Regions from separate parts of the Providencia hangzhouensis genome, predicted to be linked through region 1. Evidence: predicted binding sites of a transcription regulator. Region 1 holds the regulator's gene; the other holds the start of a gene.
The links. The regulator Fur, encoded in region 1, represses iron uptake genes when iron is present. The targets are predictions, from matches to a motif close to ATAATAATGAGAACNACTATCAA.
Positions count from the first base shown of each region.

Region 2: a site for Fur is predicted at 2,740-2,762, ahead of PZ638_RS06660 (TonB-dependent siderophore receptor). Genes of this name have one in related genera too.

Region 1 covers NZ_CP135052.1:3,144,968-3,150,709, reverse strand. Annotated here, with positions in the region: gene chiP (chitoporin ChiP) at 1-798, shown strand, start outside; gene PZ638_RS14325 (bactofilin family protein) at 974-1,507, opposite strand; gene fur (ferric iron uptake transcriptional regulator) at 2,144-2,593, opposite strand; gene fldA (flavodoxin FldA) at 2,863-3,390, opposite strand; gene ybfE (LexA regulated protein) at 3,545-3,838, opposite strand; partial or broken gene PZ638_RS14305 (type I secretion system permease/ATPase) at 4,008-5,742, opposite strand, start outside.
Region 2 covers NZ_CP135052.1:1,534,598-1,540,339, reverse strand. Annotated here, with positions in the region: gene PZ638_RS06665 (ABC transporter ATP-binding protein) at 1-597, opposite strand, end outside; gene PZ638_RS06660 (TonB-dependent siderophore receptor) at 646-2,721, opposite strand; gene PZ638_RS06655 (sodium/sugar symporter) at 3,010-4,641, opposite strand; gene PZ638_RS06650 (substrate-binding domain-containing protein) at 4,905-5,742, opposite strand, start outside.

The sequences.
Region 1 (5,742 bases):
TATAAAGCACCTTGGTACCGCAGTATGTATGATTTTCGTGAAGCGGATGGTAAAACTGGGATCAGCTATTTACAATCAATTGGTTTCAAATATGACTTTAAAAACAACTTAGTTCTTGAAGGGGCATATGGGCAAGCAAAAAGCTATATGGACCAATATTTTGCCAAGGTTTCCTATGCTGTTCCTGTTGTAGACCGTGATTTACGTATGTCTTATCAATTTTATGGGGCAAAAGACAAAGTTTCAGACGGCGGAGTTAATGATGTTTATGACGGTTTAGCTTGGTTGCAAGCGATGACATTAGGTTACACCTACGATGAATTTGATTTTAAATTAGAGGGAACCTATGTAAAAGCTAAAGGTAATCAAGGTTATTTCCTACAGCGTATGACCCCTGGTTGGGCAACATCAAATGGCCGCATGGATATTTGGTGGGATGGCCGTTCAGACTGGAATGCTAATAATGAAAAAGCCGTTATGGCTGGTGTTATGTATGATTTAAAAAATTGGGATTTAGCTGGATGGAAAGTCGGAACCTCATATATTTATGGTTGGGATGCTAAACCAAGTACGAATAGCCAATATGCTCAAGATGTACGCTTAAAAGAAAGTGCATGGAACTTTGATATTTTATATACCGTGCAGTCAGGTAGAGCAAAAGATACGCTATTTAAGCTACATTTTACCAAATATGATAATCATACAGATATTCCGAGTTATGGTGGTGGTTATGGAAATATTTTCCAAGATGAAAAAGATATTAAGTTTATGGTAATGATGCCATTTACTGTATTCTAGAGTAGAAAATATTTTAGTAACAAATGACTGCTATAGGGGAACTATGGCAGTCATTTGCCTAGATAGGAAAGAGGTTTGCTATATATTTTAATATTAATGAGATGTTTTAATAAGTGTAAATACTGATATAAAAATTGAAAATAAGGTGGGTATATTCACCTTATTTTTATGGTGACTACAAAGAAGCGTTATTTACACTTTCATTGGGTATGATAGCGTCTTGTTTTAGCTTATCTTTTAATATGGTAACTTTTTCCGATTGATGAGGAGGATTTTTAATTTGAGCATGGCCAGATAAAACCCCACCCTTTTTAATCGATAAGCTACTGTAATGGATAGTACCGTGGATTTCGCCATTATTTTCAATACAAATAGTATCAGATAAGCACTCACCTTCAATACGCCCATTAACTACCAGCTCTTTACAGGTAATATTTCCCGTGACTTGGCCGTTTAACATGACTTTAACAGTATTATCTTTTCCTGTTATATTTCCAATGACTTTTCCATAGATATGTACTTGCTCATTAGAGGTAATATTCCCTTCAAAAATAACGTCCCTAGAGATAACCGTATTCGATTTTTCTTCACTAATAGTAGGCGTTGATAGTGTAATTTGTTCTTCTATCTTTGCAGTCACTTCAGGCTCATTACTTATAGAAGGGGACGTCGATGTAGGCGTGGGCTTGTTTTGTCTTTTGGTGAACATTTTACTTACCTTTTTTTGATTGAAGTATAAGATCAAGAATAGCACTGATAATACGAACGAAAATAAGGTGATAGATAAATAGCTAAAAAACCACCCTATTAAAGTAAGAAACCAGAAGAAAAAACTTGTGTTGAGAAAAAGATATGTTTTTTTCATCAGATAATCTCTTACAAATTACTAAAATACGTAATTAGTTTAGTCAATAAATGTAATTGTGCATTTAAAGTGTATTTTAACTTTATGGCTACATTTGAATCATCAACTTTCTAAATTATAGTTAAAATAATAGAAAGGAAATAAAATAATTTTTATATAGTATGAAAAATTAGAAAACATCTATAATGTTATTTATATACCACTTTGATATATAAGTATAATTCTAGATGATAGAATATATTCATCAGTGAAATAATATAAGGGTTTTGATTTGAATTGCAACTATTATAGTTTCTAGGAAAATTTTTTATTAACTAAAAATTGTAGTGATAAATAGTTAAATTTAAGTTATTCATCATAAATTATCACTAATTGAGTGAAAAAAATATGGATATTTAAAATAAAAAACCCTGATAAAGTTTATTATCAGGGTTTTGGTATTTTTAACCATTACGTTTTATCAGCGATGGTTGAATACTATTACTCTTTTGCTTCGTGTGCGTCAGCATTATCACGGCAATCACCATCTGCGCAATGACCATATAGATATAAACTATGGTTAGATAGTTTAATGCCATGGCGAGCAGCGATATTTTTTTGGCGAGTTTCAATGGATTCGTCAGTAAACTCAATCACTTTTCCACAATCTAAACAGATTAAATGATCATGGTGATGTTGCTGAGTTAACTCGAATACAGATTTACCACCCTCGAAGTTGTGACGGGTTACGATACCTGCATCATCAAATTGGTTTAACACGCGGTATACGGTTGCTAACCCGATCTCTTCGCCCATATCGATCAGCTTTTTATAGAGATCTTCCGCACTGACGTGGTGGCACTCAGGCTCTTGAAGTACTTCCAAAATTTTTAATCTTGGAAGAGTGACTTTGAGTCCAGCATTTTTCAATGCTTTGTTGTTGTCTGTCATGCGGGTTTGTCCTGTATCTTAAATCATAAATTTAACAATAATGAGACATTTTTAACATCAATACAGTTGTCTTCTAAACTGATTTACAATTATAGGCATGGAAAATAAAAATAGAAACCATGCATTGTCTCATTATTTTGATAATCTCTTGAGAACCTATCCTATTAGGATACCTTATCGGTTATTTTAGATTACGCCACTGGCTTAGGTGATTCATTTTGTACAAGACAGTGGTGCAATCTATGGGTAAGGTTTCTTTATATGATCTATTAGCCTAAAATTTCAGCTAAAGACATTTCTTCAGAGATTTGTTTTACCCATGCATCAACACGTTCATCAGTTAGCTCAGGTTGACGATCTTCATCAATAGCTAAACCAACAAAGTGGTTGTCATCTGCCATACCTTTGGATACTTCAAAGTGATAACCTTCTGTTGGCCAATGACCAACAATAACAGCACCACGAGGCTCAATAATATCGCGGATCGTACCCATAGCATCACAGAAATATTCAGCGTAGTCTTCCTGGTCTCCACAACCAAATAAGGCGACAAGTTTACCTTCGAAATCAATTTCTTCGAGAGTAGGGAAGAAATCATCCCAATCACATTGAGCTTCACCATAATACCAAGTTGGAATACCGAGAAGTAGAATATCAAAAGCTTCAATATCTTCTTTACTACATTTTGCGATATCGTGAACTTCTGCTACATCTTTGCCCAATCTTTCTTGGATCATTTTGGCAATATTTTCTGTGTTACCTGTGTCACTTCCGAAGAAAATGCCTATGACTGCCATAAAGTGATTAACCTCTTGTTTTTCTAAGAGGACTAGAGGTGAAAATTCGCCTTCTAGAGCCCATTTAGAACGAAAATAGATAGAATATTACGCCTTATTCTGGCGAAAAAATGATGCTAAGTCTGTCAAATTTGTGTGATTTATCAAGATAACGTTATTTGAGTATTGATGTGTTAACATGCTCAAGTTGTGACATCAAAATTTCTTCGATCAATTCACTACGGCTTATATTTTTATCTTCAGCTAACTGATTCAATATCACGACAGCTTCTTCGTTCAGTTTCAATTCAACTCTACGCAATCCTTTCACTTTATCTCGTTTCAGTTGGTTGCGTTTGTTGATCCTCAGTTGTTCATCCCGTGATAGCGGGCTTGTTTTAGGTCGCCCAGGCCTTCGTTCCTCAGCGAACAAATCTAGTGTAGTTCGATCCGTTTGTTCTTTTGCCATGTCTATAACTGCTAAAAGGGTGTGCCAGTAATTCAGCGCGCCATGATACCCTAGCTAATCCCCTTGTGCTATAGCTTCATCTACGATGATTTGGTTTAATCGGTTGTAAAATGAGCGCTTTTAGTAAAAAAGCACCACTTGCTATAGGTGTGATGCTTTTTTATCCGTGTTATTGCGTTTGTTGGCGCCATAAATTGGCGTATAAGCCATTTGATTTGAGCAAGTTTTCGTGTGTATCCATTTCGTGTACTTCTCCTTGGCAAATAACACATATCCTATCAGCATGCATAATCGTGTTGAGTCGGTGAGCAATACTAATGACTGTTCTTCCTTGCGTAATTAAAGGCATATTTTCCATAATGGCAGCTTCTGACTCGTAATCGAGCGCAGAAGTGGCTTCATCGAGAATTAAAATGTCTGGTTCGGTGAGTAAAGCGCGCGCAAGTGCAATTCTTTGACGTTGACCACCTGAAAGGTTCAAGCCTTTTTCTGATAAGGGATAATTAAAATTATCAGGCAATGCCATAATAAAGTCATATGCTCCAGCTAATTTTGCTGCGTGAATAACTTGTTCGTGAGTCGCTTGCGGGTGGCTTAAACGAATATTCTCTGCAATAGAACCGACGAATAAAGTGCTTTCTTGTAATACAACGCTCATTTTTCGGCGTAATGACACAGTATCTGCGACAGCTAAATCCATGCCATCAACAATAACTTGCCCATGTTGTGGTACATAAAGTCGTTGTAATAATTTCGTTAAGGTGCTTTTTCCAGAACCAGAAGGGCCAGTAATCCCAATAAATTCACCAGAATTAACCATTAATGACAAATTATTGATAACTTCAGGCGTATCAGGTTGATAACGAAAGCGGATGTTTTGAAACTCGATTTTTCCGTGAATATTTGAAGTGTTTGCAATCCCTTTACGTTCATTTTCTACAGGTTCATCAAGAATATCTCCCACCCGACGCAATGAAATGATGGTATGTTGGAAATCTTGCCAAACCTGGGCAAATCGCAATACAGGTTGTGTAACATGCGCGCTTAGCATATTAAATGCCACTAATTCGCCAGGAGAAATCCCACCGTTTAATACCTCCTTGACACCAACCCACAAAAGAATTGCGGTAGTTATTTTACTCACGAGAGTCATTAACTGAGAGGCAACTTCACTGCGCATTGATACTTTAAAGCTTTGAGTTAGCTGCTTGCTAAATATTTTTTTCCAGCGTTGATTAAAGTATTTTTCTGTTGCTGTCGTTTTTATGGTTTCAATCCCAGTAATACTTTCGGTGAGAAAAGTGAGACCATTTTCATCGGCTTGGTAAGATTTTTGAGTTTGTTGGCGAATGATTGGGCCTAAAACCATCCATAAAACAAAAAATACCCCCATAGGCCCAATAAAATCCAAGCCATCAAACTACTATAGGAAAATAAAACCGCGACAAAAAGGATAACAAAGATAAAGTCAATGAATAGCATCAGTGTCGAGCCCGTTAAAAACTGCCTTATATGAGCTAATTCACGGATCCTTGCGATAATTTTCCCTGTTGGCCTTAGCTTAAAATAATTTAAAGGTAAGGCCATTAAATGGCGATAAATTTTCCCTGATAATTCAGCGCTTATCTGGCTACTACTATGGCTAAAAATCTTATTACGAATAAAACCATATATCGGCTCTGCAACAGCAATGGCAAAAATCGCCAATGCAATAACGTGTAAATTTGAGAGACTGCGGCCAACTAACACTTTGTCGATTAAATTTTGAAACAACAGTGGACTAATTAAGGCGAAAAGCTGAATAATGGCAGAGAGAATAAAAATATTTCGTAATTTAACATGTTGTCGCAAAATAGAGGGAATAAACCAGCTAAAACCAAAGGCCTTTTTTTGCTCCGGTTCTA
Region 2 (5,742 bases), 1.6 Mb from region 1:
GTTGAGGTCATGAAGGATCACAATCACACCAATCCCATGAACTTTATTAAGCTCACTCAATAAATTCATTAACTGGTATTGATGGTGAATATCTAATGCAGAAGTCGGTTCATCCAGTATTAAAACTGGTGATTGTTGAGCAAGTAACATGGCAACCCATGCGCGCTGGCGCTCTCCACCAGACAAGTTGTCTGCTAAGTTCGCGGAAAACCCCTCAACCCCAGCTTTCTCCATCGCTTGTTGGATAATAATTTCATCGTCAGCTTGCCAGCGACCAAGTGCACCTCGCCACGGAAAACGCCCTAACCGCACAAGTTCTTTCACAGACAGCCCCGCTGAGGCTGGCAGTTTTTGTGGTAAATATGCGATTTTTTGCGCTAATTCTTTCGTTTTATATTGAGAAAGACTCGTGCCATTTAAATCAATTTGCCCGCTATCCGGTGCCATCTGCCCAGAAAGGAGATTAACCAGTGTAGATTTTCCTGAACCATTATGACCAAGAACCACTGTGAGTTCTGTTGTGGGTATATTTAACGAATCTATAGATAAAATAGAACGATGATCGCGAACGATATTAATATTTGCTAATCGAAACATAGAAAGGACTCAAGGCATGCCAACATTATTAGCATGCCTTTTTTAAAATTACCAAGTGTACTTTGTTTGTAACACAAATGAGCGCGATTGGCCGTAATAGCACCAGGTATCACAGGATGAAACATACTCTTTATTGAGGATGTTATTCATATTGAACTGGAACTGCCAATTGTTCGATAATTGATATATCGCGGCCATATCCCAGAGCGTCGCACTAGGAACAGAAAGGTTGCTGCTTGCTGGGTTATCCTTTGATTGACCATAATAGCGAATACCAGTTCCGAGTTTTAACGACTGGTTACTCACGATTGGAATTTCGTAGTCAGTCCAGACAGTCGCCATATGTTTGGGGATCATACCAGCCTGTTTACGTCCCTTACCACCTGTTTGATCTGTTTTCGCATTGGTATAAGTGTATGTCGCTTTAATATCCCAATTATCAGTAACACTTGCAAATAGTTCTGTTTCTATACCTTGTGAAGTGACTTTACCTGTTTGTGTTGCAACAGGGTGTTCAGGAGTTGTGACTAACGCATTTTTTTGTTCGATATCGAACCAAGCAATATTCCAATAACCATCCATAAAATAAGGTGTATATTTGATACCTGCTTCAAATTGCTCACCTTTAAGTGGTTTATATAGTTTTTGGGTTGTTGGGTCGATTGTCGATTGAACTTCAAAAGATTGAGAGTAATTTAAATAAGGTGAAATGCCATTGTCAGCAATATACATTAAACCCGCATTTAAACTCATCTGCCCATCATTTCTAGACTCATCTTCTGCTTTTTTATGTGCTTTATTTTCAGTTTTTACCCAATCATAACGTGCACCAACGACCCCAATCCATTTGCTATCAAGCTTTGTTTGGTATTGTGAATAAATACTAGCTTGTGTTTTATCAATAGTGCGATGAATGTTATTTGATGGGTCAAGTGGGGTATAGTGCCCATAAACTGGCTTCCACGGGTTAATTTTACCAAAAGCATAATTATCCTGTTCATCGCCTTTGGTTTGATGATATTGGAATTCAATGCCCGCAAGTAAGGTATTTTCAAACCGTTCACTATCCCATTCACCGACGATATTGTTATCAAAACTAAAACTTTGGTTTTTACCATCGCGAAAAACAATACCTTGCCGCAATTCCTGCACGGTAGGGTCTGCATTAAAGAAAGCATAAACACTTCTGAGTGTTAGGTCGTTGTAACCATAATTTACACGCTGCGCAAAACGCCACTCATCATTAAATTGATGTTCTAATAAATAACCCACTGAGAACTGAGTCCGCTTGTATTTATCGTAATCAGGCTCACCTAAATTGGTTGATGGCTTAATTTTACCGTAATTAGAGTGAATTAATGTTCCCGCCGCTGGGAAAAAAGGATTCGTGGGCGTACCATCATCGTGCAGATACGTCCCCATTAACGTAAGTACAGTCTGATCAGACAAGTCAAATGCCGCACTTGGCGCCAGATAAATACGTTTATTATCCGTGCCTTTGAGTTCCCCATCCGATTTTTTCATCGTTCCCACTAAACGGTAGCGGGCACCTGCATCGGCTGATGCTGTAGAAAGATCAAAACCTAGCGCTTGATGATCGTTATTACCCGCTTCTAAAAATATTTCATTTTTAGCATTAATAGATGGCTTTTTCGTTACTAAGTTAACAGCGCCTCCAGGAGTGGATTCGCCAAAGAGAACGGCTGATGACCCCTTCACGACTTCAATACTTTCCAATCCATAAGGTTCAAGTAGCCAAGTGTAGTAGCCATCTCGATATAACCGGCTATTATCTAAATAAGTTGCGGCATCAAAACCGCGAACTTTGAACCAATCCGTATCATTATCAGCCCCATAAGGTTGTGCAACAACCCCCGAGGTATAACGAAGTGCTTCATCAATTTTTTGCGGAGCATGTATGGTCAAATCTTGTTCCGTAATGATCGAAACAGATTTTGGCGTTTCTTGCAGCGCAGTATTCACTTTGAGTGCTTGTGCACTAACAACGAAAGAGTCTTTTTTGTCGCTATTTTGTTCATTTGCCATGGATTGGTTTTGAACAGCCAGCGCTAACAGAGTGAAAATGGCAACCTGATGTAAACGAAATAAACCTAAATTTTTCACAAAATAGTTCCAATGATAATAATAATAAGTCTCAGTATTATTCCTAAAAATAAGTCAAATTAAAATCAATTTGGCATATTTGCTTATAACAAATAGTTATTAAAAAAATAAAATTAAACACAATTAACCATACATAAGGAAGGGAGATTATTAGTCAAGAATAACGAAAATGATCTCGATGCGAATATTAGGTCATTATTTAAGTTAACAAACGCAAAAAATAAGGCGGGAATGACCTTTCCCGCCTCGTGCTATCATTTTACTTATCAGCTTGTTAGAAGTTTTGGATTACCAGAACAGCGCATATAGCACACATAAGATAACCATAATTGCGTATGATGCGATATTGAAGCCTGTCGATGTTTTAAAGGTCTCCGACGTTAGGATAATAGCCCCTTCACAGTCATCTTCTTTTGCCGTTGTCAGGCTAATTAAACCAATCACCACCGCAGTAAAGAAGAAGGTGTACATCATTTGGTCAAGGAATGGCATACCTAACGGCATTAGTTTTAAGAATAATGCAAACGGAATTGAGAGCAGCACACCGATAATCGCGCCTTTCGCATTGGTTTTCTTCCAAAATAGACCTAATAAGAATACCGCTAAGATACCTGGGCTAACTAACCCGGTATATTCCTGAATATATTGGAAAGCTTGTCCAATGTTACCCAGTAATGGGGCGATGAAGCATGCGACGATTAACGCAACAACTGCACTAATCCGCCCGACATTCACTAATTTATGGTCCGCGGTTGATGGAGCAATGTATTCTTTGTAGATATCCATGGTGAAAATAGTTGCCACTGAGTTCAACATGGAAGCTAAAGAAGAAACGATAGCCGCAGCTAATGCCGCAAACACAACCCCTTTAGCGCCTACGGGTAAGAATTGTGTTAACCATGGGTAAGCTTTGTCCGCTTGGGCCAATGTTGGCATATGTTCTTGTGCCATCGTTCCTAATCCCGCCAGTAATGCAGGGTCAGAAACTATCACAAATGCCGCAATACCCGGTACGACAACAAGGATTGGGACAATAAGTTTGAGAAATGCTGCGAAAACCAAGCCTTTTTGCGCTTCATTAATAGACTTAGCGGCTAATGCACGTTGAATAATATATTGGTTGAAGCCCCAGTAATATAAATTGGCAACCCATAAACCGCCAATTAACACTGCAATACCGGGTAAATTACTAAACTGTGGGTTGTCTTGGCTTAAAATCATTTCAAAATGCGCAGGCGCTTCACTTGCCATGCGGCTCATACCTGCGAATAACCCCGCATCACCGCCAATATAGCTCACCGCCATTATCGTGGTTAAAAAGCCGCCTAAAATTAAGAAGAAAACTTGTACAACATCCGTCCACGCAACCGCAGATAGCCCGCCATAAAGAGAGTAAATCACTGCAAATAATGCTAAGCCGAAAATAGCATAATGCATTGGAATACCTAGGATTGTTTGTAATGCTAACGACCCTAAATAGAGAACTGAAGTTAAATTAACAAAGATAAATAATGCCAACCAGAACACGGCTAAGATCGTTTTTAACGTTTTATTGAAACGTTTTTCAACAAACTCTGGAATGGTAAAGATACCTTTATCAATAAACACGGGCATAAAATATTTTGCGACAATAATCAGAGTTAGTGCAGCCATCCATTCATAGGATGCGATTGCCAAACCTATTGAGAAGCCAGAGCCCGACATACCAATAAACTGTTCTGCTGAAATATTTGCCGCAATTAGTGAAGAACCTATCGCCCACCAAGGTAATGTTTTTCCTGCCAGAAAATAGTCTTTTGTACCTTTCTTTTGCCCTTTTTTATCTCGAGAAACCCAAAGACCAACACTAATAATGATAAGCACATACAGAATGAATATTCCGTAATCTAATGTGCTTAACCCAACCCCTTCAGTTTGCATAATCAAATTCCTTCGCCAAGTGATAACAAAACAAGTGTAAACGTTACCACAAGATATCACCGTTAGATGAATCACATATTTTCACAATATCCTCTAAAGAATTAACTTAATGGACTAAATAGCAGAAATTAATGTAAATTTTCATAGGTGATAGAAGAGAAGGTACCAGGAAGTAATCTAGATTTTAATAAATTCGTGAAGTTCATCAAATATTAATGAAAACGTTTACACTTATTTTCGTAACTCTATGGGCTATAAAATACTTAGGCGTGCAAAGGCCTAACTGAATTACGTTGAACCAATGTCGGAGAGTAAATCAAACTTTCACCTGTCGTTTTTTCCCCTCTCGCTAAAGAAAGTGCTAGTTGTGTGGCTTTTTCTGCCATCATTTGGATAGGATAACGAATTGTTGTTAAGCGTGGATGGATGTAGCGGGCAATCAACACATCATCAAAACCAATAACCGAGACCTGTTCTGGTGAGTGAATTTCATTTTCATCTAATACCGCGATAGCTCCCGCGGCCATAAAATCGTTGTAACCCACGACCGCTGTGATTTCGAGTGATTTTATCAGTAAGTTAGTCATCGCTTGCTCCCCACCTTCCCCATAAGGAGCGCCATATTCAATATAACTATCAGACAGTTGAATACCATTATTTTTTAACGCATCTCGATAACCCTGTAAACGCTGTACCGCATCCTCAATTTGGTGATTTGATGAAATGTACGCAATTTTAGTATGCCCATGTCGAATAAGATGTTCTGTCGCTAAATATGCGCCCTTGTAGTTATTTAAAGAAATACAACGGGTTGCAATTTCATCAATATGGCGGTTGATCAGTACCATACTTGGGACTTCTTTTGCATATTGAAGCAGTTCAGCATCATCCAGGGCTTTAGAGTGGATAACCAAAGCATCACAGCGGTTGTTAATCAACAACTCAATCGATTGGCGCTCTTCCTTGGCATTATGGTAACCATTACAAATCAGAATATGTTTACCATTTTTATGCGCTACGGCATCAACGGCTTTGACCATAACGCCAAAAAAAGGGTCGGAAACATCGTTAACTAACACCCCAATGGTATTTGAACTTTGG